Regions from separate parts of the Paenibacillus sp. JNUCC 34 genome, predicted to be linked through region 1. Evidence: predicted binding sites of a transcription regulator. Region 1 holds the regulator's gene; each other region holds the start of a gene.

The links. Region 1 encodes LexA, which represses DNA repair genes until DNA is damaged. Its sites were predicted from a motif close to CGAACATATGTTCG; they were not measured.
Region 2: recA (recombinase RecA) is a predicted target of LexA. The motif match lies at 5,245-5,258, and genes of this name have one in related genera.
Region 3: AC2TF5_RS18370 (YhjD family protein) is a predicted target of LexA. The motif match lies at 2,370-2,383, and genes of this name have one in related genera.

The regions. Positions count from the first base shown of each region.
Region 1 covers NZ_CM177770.1:3,387,292-3,395,525, forward strand. The annotation lists gene metH (methionine synthase) at 1-566, opposite strand, end outside; gene AC2TF5_RS15870 (acireductone dioxygenase) at 745-1,281, shown strand; gene AC2TF5_RS15875 (FixH family protein) at 1,393-1,800, opposite strand; gene AC2TF5_RS15880 (HAD family hydrolase) at 2,042-2,833, opposite strand; gene AC2TF5_RS15885 (hypothetical protein) at 2,880-3,404, opposite strand; gene AC2TF5_RS15890 (DUF896 domain-containing protein) at 3,468-3,668, opposite strand; gene AC2TF5_RS15895 (LysM peptidoglycan-binding domain-containing protein) at 3,825-4,196, opposite strand; gene lexA (transcriptional repressor LexA) at 4,372-4,998, shown strand; gene AC2TF5_RS15905 (NACHT domain-containing protein) at 5,784-7,700, shown strand; partial or broken gene AC2TF5_RS15910 (ATP-dependent DNA ligase) at 7,866-8,234, opposite strand, start outside.
Region 2 covers NZ_CM177770.1:2,124,654-2,132,887, reverse strand. The annotation lists gene AC2TF5_RS10055 (stage V sporulation protein S) at 21-281, opposite strand; gene AC2TF5_RS10050 (TIGR00282 family metallophosphoesterase) at 411-1,205, opposite strand; gene rny (ribonuclease Y) at 1,289-2,830, opposite strand; gene AC2TF5_RS10040 (regulatory protein RecX) at 3,188-3,928, opposite strand; gene recA (recombinase RecA) at 4,112-5,173, opposite strand; gene AC2TF5_RS10030 (competence/damage-inducible protein A) at 5,410-6,672, opposite strand; gene pgsA (CDP-diacylglycerol--glycerol-3-phosphate 3-phosphatidyltransferase) at 6,776-7,363, opposite strand; gene AC2TF5_RS10020 (YajQ family cyclic di-GMP-binding protein) at 7,565-8,056, opposite strand; gene AC2TF5_RS10015 (hypothetical protein) at 8,192-8,234, opposite strand, start outside.
Region 3 covers NZ_CM177770.1:3,901,142-3,909,375, reverse strand. The annotation lists gene AC2TF5_RS18375 (YhgE/Pip domain-containing protein) at 1-1,742, opposite strand, end outside; gene AC2TF5_RS18370 (YhjD family protein) at 1,861-2,244, opposite strand; gene AC2TF5_RS18365 (Crp/Fnr family transcriptional regulator) at 2,432-2,932, shown strand; gene AC2TF5_RS18360 (VOC family protein) at 2,953-3,345, shown strand; gene hmpA (NO-inducible flavohemoprotein) at 3,352-4,557, opposite strand; gene AC2TF5_RS18350 (YitT family protein) at 5,101-5,781, shown strand; gene msrA (peptide-methionine (S)-S-oxide reductase MsrA) at 5,834-6,802, opposite strand; gene AC2TF5_RS18340 (TVP38/TMEM64 family protein) at 6,879-7,493, opposite strand; gene AC2TF5_RS18335 (TerC family protein) at 7,863-8,234, shown strand, end outside.

The sequences.
Region 1 (8,234 bases):
GGCAGCTGAATGCCTGACTTATCAAACGCTTGTCGTATGCCAATCGTTCCGGCCTTCACGTTAAGTGTATCTTGTGACGTTTCGAGCAGTAAGGCATCAACGCCGCCTTCTATTAATGCAACAGCCTGTTCTTCGTAACTTTCAACTAACTCTTGAAACGTAACTCCTCCGGTAACCGACAATGTTTTCGTAGTTGGCCCCATTGCCCCAACTACATAACGGGGCTTCTCGGGAGTTGAATATTTTGCAACGGCGGCGAGCGCCAGACGAGCCGCCTCCAAATTGATCTCTCGGGCAAGCTGAGGTACATCATAGTCAGCCAGTACGACCGAGGTTGCACCGAACGTGTTGGTTTCAATCAGATCTGCGCCTGCCTCCAGATATAGTTCGTGAATGGATTGTATGACATCCGGGCGATTTAACACCAGCATTTCGTTGCAGCCGTCCAAGTCGTCTCCGCCGAAATCCTGCGGTGAGAGGTCCTCCTGCTGTATCATGGTGCCCATAGCGCCATCAAGGATCAATATTCGTTCTTTTAGTACTTCTTGTAAGCTAGGTTTGCTCAATGTTTACCCCTCCCCGCAAAACGTTAAATCTTAGTGTAACAGAATATTTTTCAATAGAAAAGAACGAGATCTGAGGAAATGTGCGCCGTTTCAGCCTTAATTGATATTTTTCTAATGACAAATAACGATGACGAGGCTATAATACTTATTAATCCAAGTGGAGAAAGAGGGATATGATATGGCAGAAATCGTTATTCGTAACACGAACGAGCGGATTACCGGAGTGGATAATGTTCGGGATTTTTTGAACAAACAGGAAGTTATTTATGAGCACTGGAACATTGAAAAGCTGCCGGAAGACTTGCAGACAAACTTCGCCTTGACCGATGAGGAGAAAAAACGCATTCTCGGTATTTATGATGCAGAAATCCGTGATTTGGCCTCCCGCCGTGGATATAAAATTTGGGATGTCATCACTCTTTCCGAGTCGACGCCTAATCTGGAAGATCTTTTGAAGAAATTCGAAGAAGTACACACGCATTCAGAAGATGAAATCCGTGCGATTGTAGGTGGTAAGGGTATTTTCATTATCAAAGGTGCCGATGACGTCGGTTACTTCAATGTTGAGCTCGAACCGGGAGATGTTATTTCCGTACCAGAAAATACACCACATTTCTTCACCTTGATGGATAATCGTCAAATCATTGCTGTACGTCTTTTTATTGAAGAGAATGGATGGGTAGCCCATCCCGTTGCTGATCCAGGCTTTCAATAAAAGCTATTGTATCATTTATTTGTATAAAAACAGCAGCCTTAGTCATCCAGTTGGATGTCAAGGCTGCTGTTTTAGTTCGCGGGTAGTCTATCTTATCTGTCACCCCTAAACCTATTCAGTTACTTTAAGCTCTTTCATCGGCATAGAGTGTTGTCCACGCGCAGTTACGTGTGATACAATCCGGTAAGTTCCCGGTTCTTTAAACGTCTTTTCCAGCTCGTAACTTCCACCTTGTGAATGCTTTACCGGTACTTTTGCCTGCTTACCTCCACCTTCAAGTGTGAATTCAAATTCAACAAGGTTTGCATCCTCGACAGGCTCACCAGATTGGGTCACCTTCGCTTGGATCATCACTTTCTCCCCGACAGCAGCCGTTTCGGCATTCAATGTCAGGTCCACAATGATCGGATCCATCATCATTAGCTCTTCATTCTTGTCTGAATTGCTATCACTACAGGCTGCTAGGGCGATTGCTACCATAATCATAGCGGAAATCAAAGCGTATCTTTTCTTTTTCACGATATCCACCTACTTTTAGAAATCATATGTAATACCTTTTTTATATTTTTTTCCTAATTCTTCAATTGTTCCATCATTATACATCTATTTAAACTGTCTAACATATTCATTCACTTACAATTCTGTGACATTTGTCACAGAAAATAAACATAAAAAAAGCCGGTAACCTCCACATCAATATGTGAGACGTCCGGCTTGCTCTTGTCTTTTAAGCTTGTTATGTTTTATGAATTGACCAAAATTACAAAGAAGACAATATGTCATGAAGCTCTGACAAACTCTGAATTTCATAGTCCGGTATAATGGAGGAATCTTTCGGACGGTCCGTCCGGTTGATCCATACCGTTGTTAATCCCGCAGCGTTTCCACCCTTAATGTCGGTAGTCAGCTTATCCCCTACCATCACAGCATTTTCCGGTTCAATCCCCAGCAAACCAAGAGCATGGGTAAAAATAGATGCATCCGGTTTACCTTTTCCGAAATCGCCCGAAATGACGATGTGATCAAAATAAGGTGCCAGATCTGGAACTCCATCCAACTTTTCCTGCTGCAAATCAGGACTGCCATTCGTTAGAAGCAGCAGCTTAACACTATTCTGCAACTCTTTCAGTACATCAAACGTTTCATCATACACATACGGGCGCTTTCTTCGTTCAGCAGCAAACCGTTCTGCTAGCTCTTCAGCCAGTTCATCGTTCTCTACTCCTAAAGACTTCAGCCCTCTACGCCATGATTCTTTACGATACACAGGTGCGAGCGCCTGAAGACGTCGGAACTCCGGTTGATCACCTGCTGTAAAGTTCGCCCACAAGCCTTCAAATGGGTTAATGCCGATCATTTTCGTAAATGCAAAGGTGTCATAGGATTCGTACAAAGAGCGCGCTTCGCTTCGAACGGCTGTGAGCAGAGCGGTTGCATCGATTCCGGTGCTTTCCGCTCCAGCCTTACAAGTTACCTCAAATGCTTCCTCTACACTTCTTTCATCCCATAATAGCGTATCATCCAGGTCAAACAGTACCGCAGATGCCGGCATCTCTCCATCTCCCTTTACATGCCCTCTAAAATAGCAGGCCAATCCATTATTCGTGCTCTACTGGAATTTGATTGACTTTCGCAAATTGCTCCAGTCTTTCCCCCATCGCTTTTGTATCATAACGGTTAATCAGACGCGAGAACACCCAATTTCCGCCGCGAGCTTTATTCTCGATGACAACAGAACCTTGCAAAATTCTGATTTTGGATATCTCTGATGCAGTCAGTTTACGTTCGCGGTTAAATTTGAAAGTCGATACTGTGCTGCGTCCTACTTTTAAGTATGGTTTCCGCAAAAAAATCATCAAAGCCAACAAAATATACAAACTGACTCCGATGTAGTTCATTGTCTTACTGCCTGCTCCCGCATCAACTGTAGCCATCCCGAGCAGCGCATAAAGAACAGCTAGTGCAAGCAAAATGATTGGCAGAACGTATTTACGCCCTTTAAATACATCTCCATCACTGGATGATGTGTTCGTCGTTCCAAGTATTGCTTGTCCCTGCTTCTTACGCTGCTTGTTAAGTTGAGACATATTCTTATTAACTTTTCTTTCCCATGAACGAGACATGAGTCTCCCCCTCTTCGCTAAACTTCATATTATAGATCTCTTGAGCTGACAAGCAGAAATAGTTTAATGTTTCAAACCAGGACCGTCTTTCTCCTCATCTACCCATTCGATTGAATCCAACTGCTGTCGGAAATTTCTCCGAAGATTATTAAGATAGACTTCACGAAGATCGGAACGTTCTTTTTGTTCCTCCTCCGTCAAACCTTCATTTTTGTTTTTTCTCGCCAGAACGTTTATACGTTCTATTAAAGCATCGATATCCATACCTTCGCCTCCAATAAAAAATTCATTCTTAACTTTGACATGTCAAAAAGAGCTTGTCAAGGAAACCTCTCCTTACCAAGCTCGTACATGTACTCTTCTATATATAATACCATTATTTTAACAGATTATGAATTCCGTATCGGTATACCATATCCTTCACCATAGAGGTAACGACAATACATCTCCAGCTTGAATATCCGGTCCTTTCAACTCATTAACTTCCCTAATAGAGCTGATGTATACCCTTGTGTCCATCTTCTTCGGCTTATGAGCCGCTGCAATACTCCAGAGCGAATCACCAGGCTGCACAATAATATTCTTCTCTGCTGTCGGTTTCTCCAATCCCCCGGCAAAAACAGAGAATGCACCAGTACATCCTAAAACAACAATCAGCAGTATGAGCATCAATTTACCTGCCCCACGTGACTTAATCAACTCCACCGTACGATTCCATAGAGAAGCCTGGCTATGTGTCTCTTCCCGAAACTGTCCTTCATAAATACTGCGGTATGTAGTGTATCTCAACATAATCATCGCCCCCAAACAAGTGTTCTCTTATGGATTTTAATATAACACGAACACTTGTTTGATTCAATACTTTTGCGAACGGTTGTTCTATTTATTTTTTTAGAACTTATGTTTGTGCGAACGGAAGTTCTATGTTATAATTTTCCCAAACGTTACTAAATGGGGTTGATACGGAATGTCGAAGATATCCAGCCGCCAGCAGGCGATATTAGAATTTATCCGCAACGAAGTTCGGAGCAAAGGCTACCCGCCTTCCGTACGAGAAATCGGTGAAGCTGTCGGACTGGCTTCCAGTTCAACAGTACATGGTCATCTGGACCGTTTGGAGAAGAAAGGCTTAATCCGTCGTGACCCTACGAAGCCAAGAGCCATCGAGCTACTCGGGCAAGAAGAATCGGAGAATAGTAATTTATTCACACACACCATCTCCAGAGTTCCTGTCGTCGGTAAAGTTACTGCCGGGGTTCCTATCACTGCTACAGAGAACATTGAAGACTATTTCCCTCTACCGCAGCATTTTGTAGGAGACAACAAAGTATTCATGTTAACCGTAATGGGTGACAGTATGGTTGAAGCTGGCATTCATAATGGAGATTATGTTATCGTCCGTCAGCAACAGACCGCTGACAACGGCGACATTGTCGTAGCTATGACCGAGGAAGATGAAGCCACTGTGAAAACTTTTTATAAAGAGAAAGACCACATCCGTCTCCAACCGGAGAATCCGACATATGAGCCTCTTCGCTTAAACCATGTCACCATACTTGGTAAAGTTGTCGGCGTGTTTAGAGATATCCACTAGCCTTTATCTCAATACACTAATTAAAGGTTACCGTCTTGTCTTGGACAAGCGGTAACCTTTTTTATATCTTCATATGTATGAAAAATGAGCTTCTTTCGTCAATATGATAAGTGAAATAAAGATAGAAATACTTAATTTTCTTAATCACGATCTGCGTGTTTATAACTCCTTTTTTCGATATCGCTATCACTCGGTCCTATTTGGACCCATTGTCCAACATTTTTAAACCCAAGAATTAAAAGAACCATGCAATCTTCTTCATATAAGTTCCCCCCACAAACAAAAACCCCCGACGCTTAGAGCGCCAAGGGTTTCAACTATTAGTACAGAGTCATATATTGATCGCGTTCCCATTGATGTACTTGCGTTCTGTTTATGGTCAAGACTTTCAAATTAATTTTTCCCTTCATTGTATAGCGCGTAATTCACGACTTTTGATTCCAAGCTTTTCATAGCTTTTCATCCTTTATTTTAAGTTTGGGGGCAATCAGGGGGACATTTTGGGGGCAAATACTTTCAAAGAATAATCGTTTTAAATATACAAAAACAGACCTTGTTAATAAGGGTCTGTTTTTCTTTTAAAGTGAGACTATTAAGCATCCAGAGCAGATAAACTGTAAAGTCTTTGCGGGTATTACTTATCAATAAGACTCTGCTCCTAAATACAAAGTAATGGTATAATATGCCACATAGATCATAGCGAGATGTGATGATAGGTTGGAATAGATATAACTCCGTTCAATGAACAGTTATAAATAAGATTAAAGCAAGGAGAATACACATTTATGAATCCATCTAATATACTTGACGTCATAACAACAGAATCACTTAAGCAATCTATAGGACTATTAATTAATACTTGGTTGAAACCGTCATTAGAGAATTTTCTAAAAAATAGAAATCGTAGAAGGGATATTGAAGAAAGTGTATTCTTTAATAAATTTCAAGATTATCTAGAAAAGGCTGCATATAATAGTAGATTCATGAATACAATAGTCTTTAATGATGAAAGAATTGAAATTGAAAACATATACATACCATTAACTCTGTATAATAAAGATTTAGAGTTGGAAGAGTTAATAGATAGCTATAATGAGGATTTTTTCAATACATACAAAACTATATTGATAAAAGATTCAGCAGGAATGGGAAAATCAACATTAATGAAATGGTTGTTTCTATCGGTAATAAAAAAGAATTCCGGAATACCAATTATTATAGAATTAAGAAGGTTAAATGACCAAAATTCAATATTAGATGAAATAATCAAAAATATAAATGCACTAAACCACGATTTTGATAAACAATTTGTACTTGATTTAATTGATATTGGAGATTTTATTTTTTTGTTGGATGGTTATGACGAAGTAACATTTGAGAACGTAGAATTTGTGACTCGAGATATACAAAGTTTTGTAGATAAAGCTAACAAAAATATCTTTGTTTTATCATCCAGACCGTCAGATGCTCTAAATAGTTTTGGTAAGTTTCAACGTTTTAGCATTAAACCGCTGAATGAATCAGAGGCATTTGAATTACTTCATAAATATGATGTAAAAAATAAATATGTAGATAAATTGATTTCTAAAATAAATGAAGGTAATAATTTAAAGCAACTCGATGATTTCCTTGGAAACCCATTAATGGTTTCGTTACTTTACAAAGGGTTTGAGTATAAAGAAACAATTCCTTTTAAAAAGCATTTATTTTATAGGAATGTTTATGACGCCTTATTTGAACATCACGATCTATCAAAAGGTGATTCTTTTATAAGAAAAAAGAAAACACAGCTTGACTCGGACGAATTTCATAGAGTACTACGTAAGGTTGCCTTTGAGTCATTACGCAGAAATACAATAGAGTTTAACAAAGATGAACTACTCCAATTAATTGAAAACGTCAAAAAAGATACAACAGAAAAAAAATTTAATTCGAGTGACTTTTTAAATGACTGCCACAATGCGGTCCCTCTTTTTTCTAATGCAGGGAATTATTATAAATGGCAACATAAATCTATTATGGAGTATTTTGCAGCTAAATACATTGAAATAGATTCTAAAGAATACCAAGGTCGAATTTTAGAAACATTATTTAAGAGTGACCGTGATTATTATAATTTATTCGATTTATATTATGATATTGATTATCCGTCCTTTGAAAAACATATCTTGTTTGAAATATTTAGAGAATATATTCAATATTATGAGGAAGAGCTTAATAATTATTCCTCATATCCGAAAACCGATGAATTTGACATATGTAAGAGGATTTCGACATTATTTAATATCGCAAAAGTCAGCTTTTATAATAGAGAGGCATTAATTAATGAACTACAAAGAAATATGAAAGATAAGGAATTCACTGTGTGTGCATTTCTCGGAGATATCGGTATGATGATGAAATCAAGGAATAAATCAATTTATACAATTTTTGAGTTGCTTATAGATAAAAAAAGTAATAATTTAGTCACAACAGATCTTCCTCCATACGAACCTATAAAACAAGTTACAAATGAAGCACCAAAGAATTTAGTGATTGATCATAATGTTGAAAACAGATTAAATTCTAGGGATTGCTTTAACCTTGTAACTGAAATAATGATTGAACGGTTTCATATGCTCAACCATGAAAGAATGCTTGAGATAGTTAAAAAGCATAGTTCATCAAGCATAGAAATTGAAGATTTCCTGAATGGATTATAAACAACAGTCAAAGCTTTCAAATAATAAAATCTTCCCTTGGCAACATCTTTTATGAATGAATTAGGATTATTGCATTCGTAATTATTACAGAAAAACAGACCAGATTAAATATGGTCTGTTTTTCTTGATTTAGCTAACGTGTATCAGTACACATTTATCAGCGATTCATGAGGTAGCTTGAATAAATTCTACAAATACTGGTGATCGAAGCATACCTTTTTTAGTCCAATTACGCGTTATTACCTTTGCCCTAAGCATCGGTTCAAGATGCACGAAGTTCTTATCCTCGTCTCTAACCAACGCTGTACTAACTCCGTAAAATGCTTGCTTAACTTTTGACGGAACACCAAGTTCTATAATACCGGTCGGCCGCAACTGTCCCGATTCTGTGACGACTGAAGTCAGCCACCCGAACTCTTCTTACGGTACCCTGTGATAAACACATCAGCATATGTCCAGTTTATGACCTTTTGCCATGAAGCAGATCGGCGACTTTCATAAATGCTGTTTTGTTTTTTCCCGACCATCCCCTCA
Region 2 (8,234 bases), 1.3 Mb from region 1:
TCACCCTCAACATTCCATCATTATCTAGGTTCTACGATCAACTTAATCGCCGTCCGGTCTTCGCCATCAATCACAATATCCGTAAAAGCAGGAATGCAGATCAAGTCCACCCCGCTTGGTGCTACAAATCCCCGGGCAATCGCTACGGCTTTAACAGCCTGGTTCAGTGCTCCCGCCCCAATTGCCTGAAGCTCGGCTCCGCCGCGTTCACGAAGAACTCCAGCCAGTGCACCTGCAACTGAGTTCGGATTGGATTTTGCTGAAACTTTTAATACTTCCATGGTAAGTACCTCCCCTGGGAATGTTGAGTGATGGTTTGCTTCCGTTTATTAGATGTTATTCGTGAGTGGGGAAAAGATTCCTTCTTTTTACCAAACGTTCCTTAATTACTCTTAAACCGTTGCACTTTTTTAATCCATTCTCCATTCATCTTCATACATCCGAATTTTTTGGATTTTTTTTGCTTTGCCAGTCGTATCGTCAAGCTGCACATAAACCGCATGGAAATGCCATTTTCCTTCATCCACTTGGAAGCGGGCTGGAAGCTGGGTCTTGAATTTATAAAGAACTGCATCACGCTGCATCCCCAGCACCCCTTCTTTGGATCCAACCATGCCCGTATCTGTCAGATACGCCGTTCCGTTCGGCAAAATTGTATCGTCGTTGCTCTGCACATGTGTATGTGTACCCACAACGATCGACGCTCGTCCATCCATATGCCAACCCATCGCGATCTTCTCTGATGTGGCTTCTGCATGAAAATCAACCAGAATATGTTTATGCTTCATCCGAAGCTCATCTACAATTTCGTCCGCTGCCCGGAATGGGCAATCTATCGCAGGGAGAAATGTCCGGCCCATCAGATTGACAATAGCGAGCTCCTTGCCATTCGCCTCGATCACCGTATGACCACGCCCTGGGGTTCCTGGAGGAAAGTTAGCAGGCCTTACCATCCGGGATTCATGATCTATGAATTCAAAAATGTCACGATTATCCCATGTGTGATTCCCCATTGTAATCCCATGAATACCCCAGTTGAAAAATTCATTGGCGATGGCGGATGTTATTCCCCGCCCCGATGCTGCGTTCTCGCCGTTTGCTATAATGATATGCGGATTATATTTGGACTTCAATTCCGGCAAAGAAGTTTTAAGAGCCTTCCGGCCAGTGCTGCCAACAATATCGCCTATGAATAAAACGTTGATGCCAATCAACTCCTCTAATCGTAAAAATTTCGGTATGAAAGATAAAAAGTGGCCGGGAAGCGGCCACTTTTTTATCTGGAACTTTATTTCGCGTAATCAACCGCTCGAGTTTCACGGATGACGGTGACCTTGATATGACCAGGGTAATCCAGTTCATTCTCAATCGTCTTCGTAATGTCACGTGCCAAGCGGAAAGCTTCAGCATCATCGATCTTATCTGGCTGTACCATGACACGGACTTCACGTCCGGCTTGAATGGCATACGATTTCTCAACACCTTCAAACGATTCGGTGATAGCTTCCAATTTCTCGAGACGCTTAATGTAAGTCTCCAGTGTTTCTCTACGTGCTCCCGGTCTTGCCGCAGACAATGCGTCAGCTGCACCGACAAGCATAGCGATAACGGAGGTCGCTTCGCAATCGCCGTGGTGGGAAGCAATGCTGTTGATAACCACCGGATGTTCTTTGTATTTCTTCGCCAGCTCCACGCCGATTTCAACGTGCGACCCTTCCACTTCGTGATCCAGCGCTTTACCGATGTCATGCAACAACCCGGCACGTTTCGCCAATGTGATGTCTTCGCCAAGCTCTCCAGCCATAAGACCGGTCAAGTAAGCCACTTCCATGGAATGTTTCAGCACATTTTGTCCATAGCTTGTACGGAATTTCAAGCGGCCCAGAATCTTGATCAGGTCCGGATGCAAACCATGCACACCAACCTCAAAGGTTGCCTGCTCTCCATACTCGCGAATCCGTTCATCCACTTCCTTGCGGGACTTCTCTACCATCTCTTCGATACGAGCCGGATGAATCCGACCGTCCGCCACCAATTTCTCCAAAGCTGTACGAGCAATTTCACGGCGAATCGGATCGAAGCCCGATAGTATAACCGCTTCCGGTGTATCATCGATAATGAGGTCAATCCCTGTAAGGGTTTCAAGTGCACGGATGTTACGGCCTTCACGGCCGATAATCCGGCCCTTCATTTCTTCGTTCGGCAGTGTCACGACGGAAACCGTAGTTTCCGCTACATGATCAGCTGCACAGCGTTGGATGGCAAGCGTGATAATTTCACGCGACTTCTTGTCTGCCTCTTCCTTAGCCTGCTGCTCTAGTTCTTTGATCATCTGCGCGGTTTCGTGGCGAACTTCCTGCTCTACGTTGCTCAAAATGATGCTTCTGGCATCTTCCATGGTCAGATTGGAAATTCGCTCCAATTCTGTCACCTGGTTTTTGTAAATCAAATCAATCTGCTGCTGGGTTTCTTCAATTCGTTTCTCTTTGTTCGCCACTTGTTCTTCTTTTCGTTCCAAAGATTCCAATTTTTTATCCAGCGATTCTTCCTTTTGCAACAATCTGCGTTCCTGTCGTTGAATTTCATTCCGACGTTCGCGAGTGTCTTTTTCAGCCTCGGCCCGAATTTTGTGGACTTCATCCTTAGCTTCGAGTACCGTTTCTTTCTTCAGCGCTTCCGCTTCCTTCTTAGCGTTCTCAACGATCTGAATGGCGGCATGTTCTGCGCTGGAAATTTTAGCTTCTGCAAGGGATTTGCGAATAAAATAACCGAACCCAAAGAATATAGCGGCTACAACGAGAACGATTATGATCCAGATCAGGGTTTCCATCTGTTCACCTCCTCGTTGGTTCCTCCAAGGCATTCCTTGGGAATGTTCAATTGTCATGTCACTCTAGCTTCATTCATACATAAAATTCCGGCAGCTTATTCTGCCGTCAACATTGCGTATGGTGTAACATACGCATAGCCCGCCGATACCGACAGATTACATTTCACTATGAATTGGCGTCTCATGAATCGAATCTTTCATAAAAGTAACTTTTTTGGAAGGAAAAAGGCACCTATAAATGATAAAGATTCATTTTCATTTTAGTATTTAAGAAAAGAAATTGTCAAGGGAAAGCACTTGATTAATGACCATGATCATCCAAAAACAGCACTTTAGAGCCCTAATAAGCAATATTTGTCAATTAAACGCTTCAGGCTCTTCAAGACACTCTTCCGCTTCACGGTCCTCCGCAATCAATTTGTTAATAACTTTGCGTACCTGTTCGCCCGTAAAACCACGGCGCATCAAGAAAGCTCCCGTCTTACGCTTGCGCTCCAGGGCATCTCCTTTAATCTGGTACCATTTCTTCTGTCCCACAGTATAAGCGCTCTGGAATTCATCCTCTTCGCTCACTTCATTCAAAGCATCGGCAATGAGTTCAGTTTGTATCCCTTTCTGACGGAGTTCCTGCCTGACCCACATCCGCCCTTTCTTTTGCCTTGTGATCCGCTGCTCTGCCCACTGTTTGGCATATAATTCATCATCAACTAAACGTTCCTGCTGGAGTCGAATAATCGTTTTCTCTATACCGTCAGCTGTCATTCCCTTTTGGTTAAGACGCTGTGCAATCTCCTGAGCCGTTCGAGGTTTCCGTTCCAAAAATCTCAGTGCTTCAACATAAGCCTGCTGCCGCTCATCTGCAACAACGATCTCCTCCAGCTCTTCCTTCCGGAATATACTCCCCTTCATCATCCGGTATTTGATCATGACATCTTCATGTACCGACATGCTGTATCGACCAAAGGTAATTAGATATCGGTGCTTGGGCTTTCGCAGCATTTCCACAGAGGTGATCATCAAATCCTCACCATTCGGAAAATGAGAGACACCGTTCAATTCTTCTTGCGGTACTGGCTCGTGATTGTATTCCGCTTCCATCATTTCCCCCCTACTCTTCCGCAGTAAACAAGTAGAAGCGCTTGCCGTCCGCACTATACAGACAGCAAGCGCTCTTCTTGAAATACAAAATTCTTAAAACAAATAAATTCATATACTCAAGAAGACCGCTCGGTGATGTATTATGCACCGGCGGTCTTTCAGACACCGCAAATATACGGTGAACTATTCTGCTTTAAACAATTCTTTCTCTTCCAACTCTTCCTTTGCCTTGTCACTTTCGCTTTGAACAGGCACATTTGTAGTCAGATTGCTAGCTTCCCGGATTTTGTTCTCGATAACGTCTGCAATCTCCGGATGTTCCTTCAGGAATTGCTTCGCATTCTCACGGCCCTGTCCCAAACGCTCTCCAGTGAAGGAATACCATGCGCCGCTCTTATCTACAATATCAAGTTCCGTACCGATATCAATCAGGCTTCCTTCTTTCGAAATGCCTTCACCATACATAATATCGATCTCAGCCTGCTTAAACGGAGGAGCAACTTTATTCTTTACAACTTTAACACGTGTGCGGTTACCCACAATGTCATTGCCCATCTTGATGCTCTCAATACGACGGACATCAAGACGAACTGTAGAGTAAAACTTCAATGCACGGCCCCCTGGTGTCGTTTCCGGGTTACCGAACATCACACCGACCTTCTCACGAAGTTGGTTAATGAAAACCGCAATTGTCTTCGATTTGCTAATTGCTCCAGACAATTTACGAAGAGCTTGTGACATCAGACGGGCTTGCAGACCCACGTGAGAGTCACCCATGTCACCTTCGATCTCCGCTTTCGGAACGAGCGCTGCTACCGAGTCAATAACAATAATGTCGACAGCACCACTGCGAACAAGTGCTTCGGCGATTTCTAGAGCCTGTTCTCCCGTATCCGGCTGGGACAACAGAAGCTCGTCAATGTTGACACCTAATTTGTTGGCGTATGACGGGTCCAAAGCATGCTCGGCATCGATAAATGCAGCTTGTCCACCCGCTTTTTGAACTTCAGCTATAGCATGAAGTGCCACCGTTGTCTTACCGGATGATTCCGGTCCATAGACTTCAATGATCCGACCTTTAGGCAGACCGCCTGTTCCTAATGCTATATCCAATGCCAACGATCCGCTTGGCACAATTTCCACTTGCATGTGGGTTGATTCACCCAACTTCATAATTGAACCTTTACCGAACTGTTTCTCTATCTGACGAAGCGCCATATCCAGCGCAGCACGACGATCTGACAATTCTTCCACAACCCTTCAACTGTTGATAGTAATATAATACCTTGTTTTTACACGTTTGCCAAGCCTTTTTTCGAACATACATTCGTTTTTTTTGTTGGACGCTCCCTCCCTCGGCTTCAACCGCGGCAGCTCCCAAAATAGCAAAAACCGCGGCCACATCATCTGATATGCCACGGTTCTTCCGTATACCAATTATACTTCCAGCAAACTTTTGATTCAAGTCTGTTGTTAATTTTTTACTGGAACTCTACTGCCGTAAGTCTGCGCCATAAACGATATAATAGTGCCTTGGTCGCGCGGATCCGCACCATCTCTCTGTTTCCTTTCAAGTGAAGCTCATGAACTTCAGTCTTCTTGCCCCGTTCAGACAACCCGATATACACAAGCCCTACTGGCTTGCGCTCGGCATGCCCTGGACCTGCGACACCTGTCACCGACAAACCGAAGTCACTGTCTGTCACCATCCGGATCTGCTCGGCAAGAACCTCGGCAACTTCAGGTGAAACAGCACCCGGAGCATCTTCGCCATCAAGCAGTTGTTGCGGCACATTGATCAGCTTATGCTTGATCTGGTTCGTATAGCAGACGATTCCGCCAAGCAGCATCGTCGCGCTGCCAGGAATGGATGTGAGGGTCTCCATAACAAGACCGCCCGTACAGCTTTCCGCAGCGCTGAGTGTCCAGCCCCGATCAGCCATCATATCAACAATTACTTGTTCAATCGGAACATCTTCACTCGCATACATATGTTCAGGCACGATGCTTCTTATCTGTTCTTCAAGCTCATTCAGCTTCTCCATAGCCTCTCCCTCGCTGGGAGCCTTTGTAGAAATTCGAACCGTCACTTCTCCTTCTTTTGCATATAGCGCTATAGTTGGATCGGTCTGGGCACTGATCAAATCCGAAAGACGGTCATCTAGCGCAGATTCGCCGATCCCCGCAAATTTAAGCATTTTGGAGTAGAGTGGCAACTCATTCGTAAGTACATGCTGCATGAGCCATGGCATGGCCTGCTGCTCAAACATAGGCATCAGCTCTCGCGGTGGTCCCGGAAGTACGATATAATGAGTTCCTTCATGCGTAACGGCATTACCAACGGCAAGTCCAGTTTCATTCGGTAGCGGTGTTCCCCCATCAATAGCCAGTGCCTGACGCTTGTTGTTCTCTGTCATTTCCTTACCACGGTCCATGAAAAATCGGTCAATGCTATCCATGGCCATCCGATCAATATGTAGTGAAGTACCAATGAATTCCGCCAAAGCATCCTTCGTAATATCATCCTGTGTCGGTCCAAGGCCTCCTGTCAGTACGATGATATCGGCACGGCTGCAGGAAAGCTTCAACGTTTCTTTTATGCGCTCTATGTTGTCACCAACAACGGTCTGGTAGTACACATCAATCCCCATACCCGCCAATTGTTTGGATAAGTATTGTGCATTTGTATTAACAATTTGGCCGAGCAGCAATTCGGTCCCGACCGCAACAATTTCAGCTTTCATACCACGACAACCTCCTGTTTATAACTCTCTATTGATTTTATTACCCCTACCCTGATCTATGTGAAAATGGAAGAAAAAAGCAATAGGATTTCTCCTATTGCTATTATGCCCCAGTACCCCTGAGAAGGTGTTTGTTTTTCACAAAATATTCTGCACCGGAATAGATCGTAATCAATGCTGCCGCCCAAATTGCAATCTGATCAAACGGAATTCCAAAGAACACAAACGGAAAGTTGTTAATCATCAATGCCACAATAGCCACGATCTGAATCACCGTCTTTATCTTGCCCGAGTTCCCTGCGGCTACAACAGCTCCGTCAAGAAGGGCAATTTGACGCAATCCGGTCACAGCAAATTCACGGCTGATAATCACGACCACGATCCAGGACTCCACCTTTCCCATCTCAACCAATGAGATGAGAACAGCAGCCACAAGCAGTTTATCTGCCAGCGGATCCAAAAGTTTGCCGAGATTGGTTACCATATTGTTCTTACGCGCCAGATAACCATCAATTCCATCCGTGCTGGCCGCCAGTATAAAGATCAGCCCAGCGATGAGCTGGTTGTATGGCAGCTTAAAACCGTTCCATACGATCGGATCCGGGTAAAAACTGAAGTCAACCAGCAAAAAAATCATCATTATGGGTATTAGGAAAATCCGGGCCAACGTTATGCGATTCGGTAAATTCATGAAGCAACCTCCCTATATTGGGGTTGAGAGTTTCTAATCTAATTTTATGTACAAAATGTTAAGCGGATGACATTGCTTGCATTCATCCACCACGTAATCTTCTCCGAACTCCTGTAATATCGATTTTCAGTATAATATTAAGGCTGGTCCATGTCAAAAAAAAGAAAAACCTCCTCCTCGCACACGAAGGGAGGCCTAGGCTTATTTCAGGTTGGTGAACTGTAGGTCCAGCGGAAGGTCCGCTTTGCGGAGCAGCTGCATAACCGCCTGAAGATCATTCTTGCTTTTACCTGTAACTCGAATCTGATCTCCTTGTATCTGGCTCTTTACCTTCAGCTTCGAATCACGGATCAGGATATTGATCTTTTTCGAGTTCTCCTGATCAATGCCCTGCTTGAGCGATAGACGCTGTCTAACGGTACCGAGTGAGGCAGGTTCAATTTTACCGTAATCCACATTCTTCAGGGATAATCCCCGTTTCACCATTTTGGATTGTAAAATATCGATAACCGCATTCAACTTGTATTCGTCCTCAGATGCGATGACAAGCGCGTCTTTATCGAGCTTCAGGCTGCTTTTGCTGTCTTTAAAGTCGAAGCGGGTCTCGATCTCACGCTCCGCCTGGTTGATCGCGTTGCTCAATTCCTGCATGTCCATCTTGGACACGATATCAAATGAACTTTCAGAACTCATGGTTATTCCTTCCTTTCGAACTATATGTCCATTCTATTATAGGGTATAACTGAGGTGGAAGTCTAATCCACCGTAATGCAATTGATGCAAAAAGACCTCGTCTTCACCTTAAGGAGAAAACGAAGCCTACGGGCACTAATTGCTCTCGCTGTTGTTTTTTGCAGGTTGACGGAACATA
Region 3 (8,234 bases), 510 kb from region 1:
ACGAGCGTGTATACGATCAGCATGAATACCGAGCTGATTACAACAGCAAACAACACAAACCAGGTGGGATTTACGACATAGGTTCCCAGAAGAAACATGTCACCGAGCGTGACGAACAGCGCCTGACAGACTGCGATGGACAAGAAGGTGAGAAAGCGACCCAAATATACTGCTGTGCTTCCGAACACAGCCTCTTCATGATGCACCTCTACGCTTAGCAGTGAAACGAGCAGCAGTGCCCCGACCCAAAGTGATAAGGTCGTGAAAAAGGGAGACATGGCTGAGCCGTAGTTCGGAATCGGGTACAACCGGTTTTCTTTAAGCATAACCGGCTCCGCAAAGAATTGGCTTTCCTTCTCGAAATTGTTCTTGAGCAAATCGATAATCTCCCCGAGTGCCCCTTCTTGCTCCAGCTTGCGGAAGCCGTCTGCAAGTCTGGAAATTTGCTGCTCGGCTTCTGGAAGACGGTTCTGTACGGCAATTGCTTCTTTGCCACCTGCGGCAAGGCCGGTTTCTGCATGCTGGAGAATTTGGTTTACATCAGGAATTGCCTTTAAAGCCTGGTTTAGCTCGGTTTGGACAGTCTGGGCTGTCTTCCCCGCCCGATCTAGACCTGCAGAAATCCGGGGGCCGATCTCGCTATCATATCGGTTAAGCAGCCCACTTGACAATTTGGCTGCATCATCTGCCAGCTGCCTCAATTTAGTGAGCTGACTCGCTCCAGCTTCGCCATCTTGTCCTATGGCCGTAATGGCGGCCTGAGTACCTTCTTGAATCGAAGTCCATCGCTCGCTGATACGTTTTAGATCAGCGGCTGCAGCGGCTGCGCCGGTGCCCGGTATAGCTGAATCCAGCTGCTGGAACAATTCGGACAGCCGTTTTGTCACTATTGCGACTTCTCCGGCGCGTTTCCCAGCCTCTTTCAAGCGAGCCTGAGCTTCCTCAGGAGAAATTCCGGACTGCTCTGCGAGAGCTATTGCCTGCTGGACAGAGGTTGCAGCTTCATTCAGAACAGTAAGGTCCTGCTTTATACGCGGCTCGAGCGACACGGACGCTTCGGAAGTCTGTTTGGCAAATCCAGCAAGAGCCCCTGCCGCCTCCTGCCCGCTGCGGGCCATCTCCTCAAGTACGGGCAGTGTCTTTTTAGATTGGGCGACCAGTTTGCTGGCGGTCTGCATATCCTCTATGGCGGTTTCCATGGCCCGGTTTAGTTCCGGAAAATGATTCTCGATGCGAAACACTAAACGCTCAACCTTTTTAATCGTTGGTAGTTCATTTTCCAGCTCGATCCCAAGCGTATTGAATATTTGAAAGATAGTCCCGTTAGCGGTTTGAATAAAATTTTTGCTGACCTCTTCGACAATGCTGGACGCTCCTTTAGCTGTGACCTTTGGAGCGACTGCATTTATTTTTTCGTTCGTATAATATAGAATTTCTGCTTTTACCGGTTCGTCCGTAAGTACGGTGCCGATCCGTGCCGAGAAATCTTTAGGAATAACAATGGCGGCATAATCATCACCATGTTGTACACCTTCTACAGCTGATTTTTGATCTGTAAACCGCCACCCGAGACTGTGGTTGTCCTGGAGTGAACGTATGATTTCCTGCCCTGCGTTGATAGGCGTGCCGTGAAGCGTCGTACCGGCGTCCAGATTGGCTACCGAGATGGATAAACCGGAAGTTTGGCTGTACGGATCCCATGAGGATGCAATATTAAACCAGGCGTAGAGCGAAGGCAGCACGGCGAGACCTATAATCAGTACGGCTGCGGCCCAATTCGTCGTTATGTTTTTGAGGTCGGTGAGGTAGATACGGATAATATTCCGGATGACATATCCCTCTCTTTCAAGTCCATTTAGGCTAGTATGCCGCCAAATTTGAACCTGAATACCGATGAAGCCTGTTCATGGCTTCTTTCTGGATAAGTTCCCATGATAACCATAGAGTGCGGTGATAGCCGCGACACATAAACACGGCTTCAATTCCGCCGGATTTACGAATTTCTTCCGAGATCCGGATACCGTGAACACGGAGTTTCTGACGGACGGAGCAGAGATTTCCGGAGGTTTCCTTTTCAATGAGGCTGAGGCTGCGGATATAAAGTGCGGGCATTTTCAGAGAAAGTGTATGAAGGGTATTGATGTCCCGTTTCAGCATTTTTAGCATAATGCCGTGTACCACATAGGATCTGACAAGCAGATCATCTTCTTCCGTCGGAGCCGGAGGGAGGAGGGGATATTTCATTATGTCACTTCCTTACAATATAGAAACGTATGTTCTTATATGTTACTCATGTTAAACCACGTTTATAACAATGGCAAGCCGTAAATTTTTTTGGGCCGGAACTCGTCTTCTTTTTGTTATAATGACAAATATGTGTCCGCCTGCTCCATGCAGAGGGATTTGATTCAGATAGCAGGGAGTGATGTTGGTGATTTTGCACAAAGGGGAAGTTTTGTTCCATCAAGGGGATAGCGGAGAATTTCTATATCACATCAAAAGCGGATTGTTTAAAGTGACAAGGCTGCATGAGAACGGGAACATCGTGCTGTTCAACATTTTGTATCCGGGTGAGACAGTTCCGCATCACTCACTCATCAGCCCAAAGGAAACACATGGTACAGCCACAGCGGTCATCCGTAGCGAAATCGAGATCATCCCGGCAAAAGAATGGTACCGCGAATTGAAGGAGAACCCAGACAGGCCGCTGGAAGTGGCAAGACTTTTACAGGAGAAGGTACGTTTCATGCAGCAGCGCCTGGACCACCTGACGGTAGGCACTCCCGCTGAGCGGCTGGAGCTGTTAATCAAATGGCTTGATGATTATTCACAAGGATTACATCTGACTGAGCTGCTTACACAGGAAGAGATCGGTCAGCTGATCGGGGTGCGGCGCGAGACGGTAAACCGGCTGTTAAGAGGACAACATTAAAAAATCAGGAGGAATGCTTCTTGCTGCATCATGTGGAGATAAATACAAGTGATTTGAATCGGAGCCGGGAATTCTGGGGGTGGCTGCTTACAGAACTGGGCTATCATCTATATCAGGAGTGGGACAGCGGCGTTAGCTGGAAACAAGGTGCTACCTATCTTGTATTTGTGCAGACGGAGGAACGATTCCTCTCCCATCCTTACCATCGGCGAAGAACGGGCCTGAATCATCTGGCATTTCATGCAAAATCCCGTCAGCAGGTGGATGATATGGCATCCGAGTTAAAAAGAAAAGGGATACCCGTCCTGTATGAGGACAAGTATCCCTATGCTGGCGGTCCGAGCCATTATGCCGTGTTCTTCGAAGATCCTGATCGGATCAAGGTCGAGCTTGTGGCACCGGACCACGAATAAGCCAGTTTAAGCTTCCAATGATGCTGCAGGGCCGAAAAATTCATAATGAATCCGTTCGTCTGGTAGTCCGAGAGACTTCAGGTCACGCTGCACTGAGGACATAAACGGCAGAGGTCCGCAGAAATAACAATCGGACAGCGGATCGACCGTGTCGCGAAGGAAGGAAAGGTCGATGTACCCCGATTTGTGGCAGGCTTCTCCCTCTTGTGGACATTCGTAGATGACGTAAGAGTCTAGTTGTTTATGGGTAGTGGCCAATCTCTCGATATGTTCTTTCATGGCATGATGGCTGCCGTCTATAGCAGCATGAATATAGGTCACAGGGCGCTGTGGCTGAGTAGAAAGCGTCGCTTCAAGCATACTTACCATTGGGGTTAGACCAACGCCTCCGCTGATGAGCACAAGGGGATGTTCATCGGTCTGATTCAACGTAAAGGACCCGGCAGGAGCGCTAAGCTCCACTACTGTGCCTGGCTTAGCGTGGCTGTGAAGCCAGTTCGATACGATTCCGGCAGGTTTGTCTTCTGCAGCGTCTTCACGTTTGACACTGATTTTGTAATAAGGTTGTCCCGGGGCTGCAGAAAGGGTATAGTGCCGGATATGGGTATACTGCTCGCCTTCAGGCTTCACCCGGAGGGTAATATACTGTCCGGGTTCATATTGGGAAATCGGCTGATCATCCTCGGGTTTTAAGTAGAAGGAAGTAATGACACGGCTTTCTTCCACTTTACGGTCGATGATGAAGTTCCGATAGCCTCTCCATCCACCCAGTGCAGCTTCAGCTGTGTTGTACATATCTGCTTCCACACTAATGAACACGTCAGCTATGATCTGGTAGGCCTTACCCCATGCATCCATAATCTCGGGTGTGGCAGCATCGCCAAGTACGTCTTTGATGGCGGCGAGTAGTGTTTCGCCAACGATTGGATAATGTTCTGGCAGGATGTTCAGGGCGCGGTGTTTTTCTCCGATTTGCTTAACGACAGGAAGTATATTCTCCAGACGGTCGATATTGGCGGCAGCGGCATAGACAGCACCCGCAAGGGCGGTTGGCTGTTTGCCTTGGCGCTGGTTCGCATGGTTAAAAATATTTAAGAGCTCAGGATGATGCCGGAATAGTTTTTGGTAAAATACGGTGGTAATTGCCTTCCCATGAACTTCGAGAACGGGAACCGTGGACTTGATGATTTCAATGGTATGTGGGTCTAACATGTCAAAATCCCTCTCTTCTAAAAGTATCGTGTGACTTTTCTCATATAAGTATAGGCAGGCTGGGAGAGAAGTGATGGTGATTTTGATCACAGGGCATATTTCAGAATCGTGAACATATACATGAATCTAATAAGTTGGCAATGAACAAATTCACAACAAGTTAGATAATTCCCAATTTCTTCAAGTAAGCTGTTTAGTTAACATCGCAAATGTGTTATAATATATTTAGCACAGGCTGAACGGAAGGTAATTTCACCGGTGAATTCCTTCTCTACTTCAGTCTATCTACAACAAATTAACTAAACAAGAAAGGATCAGGATACCATGTGTCCCCGAAGGACGAATCCCCAAAGGACGATTTGGAAACGTTATGATCTCTCATACACATAGCTTCCTTCGTAGAGCGAAGTCGGACGTCTAAAGACAAGGACAGTCTCTGCGAAAGGAAGGAAGCTTTGATGCGAAGGATGAACTCCTCAAGGTTACCTTTCCGTAGAGGTTGGACTATGTCTGACCAATCTACTACGACTAGAGGGAGCCTGTATGAGGACAAGAAAAGACATCATTATGATGATGCACACGATGTTAGCCATGTTGTTTGGAACGTTTTTACTCGCATTTACCTATTATCACATTAATTTTCAGAACCATTTATCGGAAGGCGGATTTGTGGGGCTGGCGCTGCTAGGCAAGTATATTTTGGATATACCGCCAGCGCTTAGTATGATCCTATTGGACATACCAGTGCTGATTATCGCCTGGTTCTTAAAGGGTCACAAATTTATTATCAACACAATGATTGCCGCTGGCATGTTTTCATTCTTTTATGCAATTATGGAACGTTATTCTCCTGTTGTTATTGATCTTAACCATAATTTGTTAGCAGCCGCTGTGATATCTGGTCTGCTTACCGGATTTGGAGCCGGGATCGTTCTTCGCTACGGCGGAGCAACGGGTGGGGATGATGCCATATCTGTATTGATTAGTGAAAGGAGCGGACTGAAGGTAGGTACGGTATTTTTCTTAATGGACGCCGTCGTACTTCTGCTCTCACTATTCTATCTGCCGCTGGTTGAAACGCTGTATACAATTCTTGCCGTGTCCATTGCTGGACAGATGATTACTATAACGGCTACGTATGGCGTGGAGAAGAAACCGAAAACGGCACGAGTTACACGCAATCAGGTTGCTCCAACTGCACAGCATTCTGTTGGAGGCCGTTAATTTTTAATACGAAAAGCTCGCCTGGATCAGGGCGAGCTTTTTTATGTTTTTTTTATGGGAACAACTGCAAATACTCTCCGTATCCTTCGCTCACCATATCTTCTTTTGGTACAAAGCGGAGAGCGGCAGAGTTGATGCAGTAACGGAGGCCGTTCGAACCAGGGCCGTCCTCAAAGACGTGTCCCAGGTGGGAATCACCTTGCTTGCTGCGGACTTCGGTACGCACCATCATATGGGTTAGATCAGTCTTTTCTTTAACATTGTACTCCCGGATCGGACGGGTAAAACTTGGCCAGCCGCAACCGGAATCGTATTTGTCCAGGGAACTGAAGAGTGGCTCGCCAGATACGATGTCCACATAAATCCCTTCGCCATGATGATCCCAAAAATCATTTCGGAAAGGAGGTTCGGTTGCGTTGTTCTGTGTTACCTCATATTGAAGAGGTGTCAGGCGGTTCTTGAGCTCAAGTTTGTCTTTAACTGATGACCAGTGCGTTTCGATAAAATCCTCACGTCCCGATCCTTTGCGGTATCGTTTGTAATGAGACGGATTTTTCTTATGATAGCCCTGATGATACTCTTCGGCCTCATAAAATTCACTTGCCGGAATGATTGCCGTCACTATAGGTTTATCAAACCGGCCGCTTGCCTGCAGAGTCTGCTTGGATGCTTCAGCCTGACGCTGCTGCTCCTCTGTGTGATAGAAGATGGCTGTACGATATGAAGTGCCACGGTCGTGAAACTGTCCGCCAGCGTCGGTCGGATCGATCTGTTGCCAGAACAGCTCTAGCAGTTTCTCATAGGGGAAAATTTGAGAGTTAAACGTTATTTGTATGGCTTCATAATGACCTGTTGTATTCGAGCAAACCTCTTCGTAAGTTGGATTTTCCGTATGGCCGCCAGTATAGCCGGAGACGACCTTGAGAATGCCGGGCATCTCTTCAAAAGGAGAGACCATGCACCAGAAACATCCTCCTGCAAACGTGGCCAGCTCTGTTGTGTTTGATTGTGTATTATTCATGATATCCCTCCATAGTCAGGTGAAGTAACTGCAAATCTCATTATAAATCATTATACCCTTGTATCCAAAAAAAGCATCAGATGCTGTTTTTTCGGTGTTTCATTCGGTATGCCACTAAACCGATAACGGTAGCAGCCATGATAATCGCGGCGATGATGGCAAACTGTAACGGGTTATTAACAAGGCCGTTTCCAAGATAAGCGTAGATCAGGATCGCGGGGATTTTTCCGAGTCCTGAGGCAGCCGTGTAAGTCCAGAAAGGAATGGATGCGACACCAGCATATACGTTGACTACCATCTGTGGAACAATCGGCATAAGACGTGCAATAACGATAGCTTTAAAAGGATGCCTCTCCACGGAGGAAGTAAACGATTCAATGTAGCGGAATTTAGCCAGAAACCTTCTTCCTGGTTCGCGGTAAGCGGAAGCGGCTGCTCCATAAATGATCATGGCAGCGGCAGTCGTTCCCAGCCAGGCAATTGAAGCCCCCAATAAAGTCCCGTAGCTATATCCCAATACGGCGATTACCGCTTTGTAGGGGAGGATGGGGAACAGGGCTAGGAGGGTGGTCAGAACAAAGAGTAGAGGCATGGAATCGTTGGTCTTTAGCCAGTCGAAAATTTCGACTCTATACGTAAACGTGAGATAAAGTGCGAGGATATATACAACAGGAGTAATCCATTTTTTCATAATAAGTCCTTTCCGTATTTGCGAGATTGAACGGCCAAGTCCATCATATCAAAAGTTAGATCAAAAATAATAGTTAGCCAAGTGGGATAACCTTATGATACAATGATATCTAACCGAATATTTCCCAAAGGGGAGTAGCTTCAACAGTAAAGTCGTCATTACGGGATCGTTAATAAGTCCCCGGCTTTATTGACAACGAATATAGTTGTTAGCGAGACCTTTGCCTATTCTTAAATAAGGTAAAGGTCTTTTTATATGCCCAAAAAGTGCCGTTTTCCTTGTTTAAGGAGACGGCGCTTTTTTCATGGGATGGAGTGCATCGGTAAGAGGAAACATATCAGATACACAAAGAAAGGTGGAAGAAGAAACATGGATCTTATGTCAATGGAATTCTGGATGGCACTCTTGTCAATTGTCGTCATTGACTTGGTGCTTGCAGGGGACAATGCGATCGTGATTGGTCTTGCAGCGCGTAATGTGCAGAAAGAAGACCAGAAAAAAGTAATCCTGTGGGGTACCGTTGGCGCCATTATAATCCGCATTATTGCCACGCTTCTGGTCGTTAAGCTCCTATTAATTCCGGGCTTAAGACTGGTCGGGGGTCTGGCATTGCTGTGGATTGCTTACAAGCTTCTGGTGGATGAGAAAAACCACGAAATATCAGCGGGTAGCCAAATGTGGGCTGCTATCCGTACAATCATTATCGCCGACGCGATGATGGGCCTGGATAATGTACTGGCG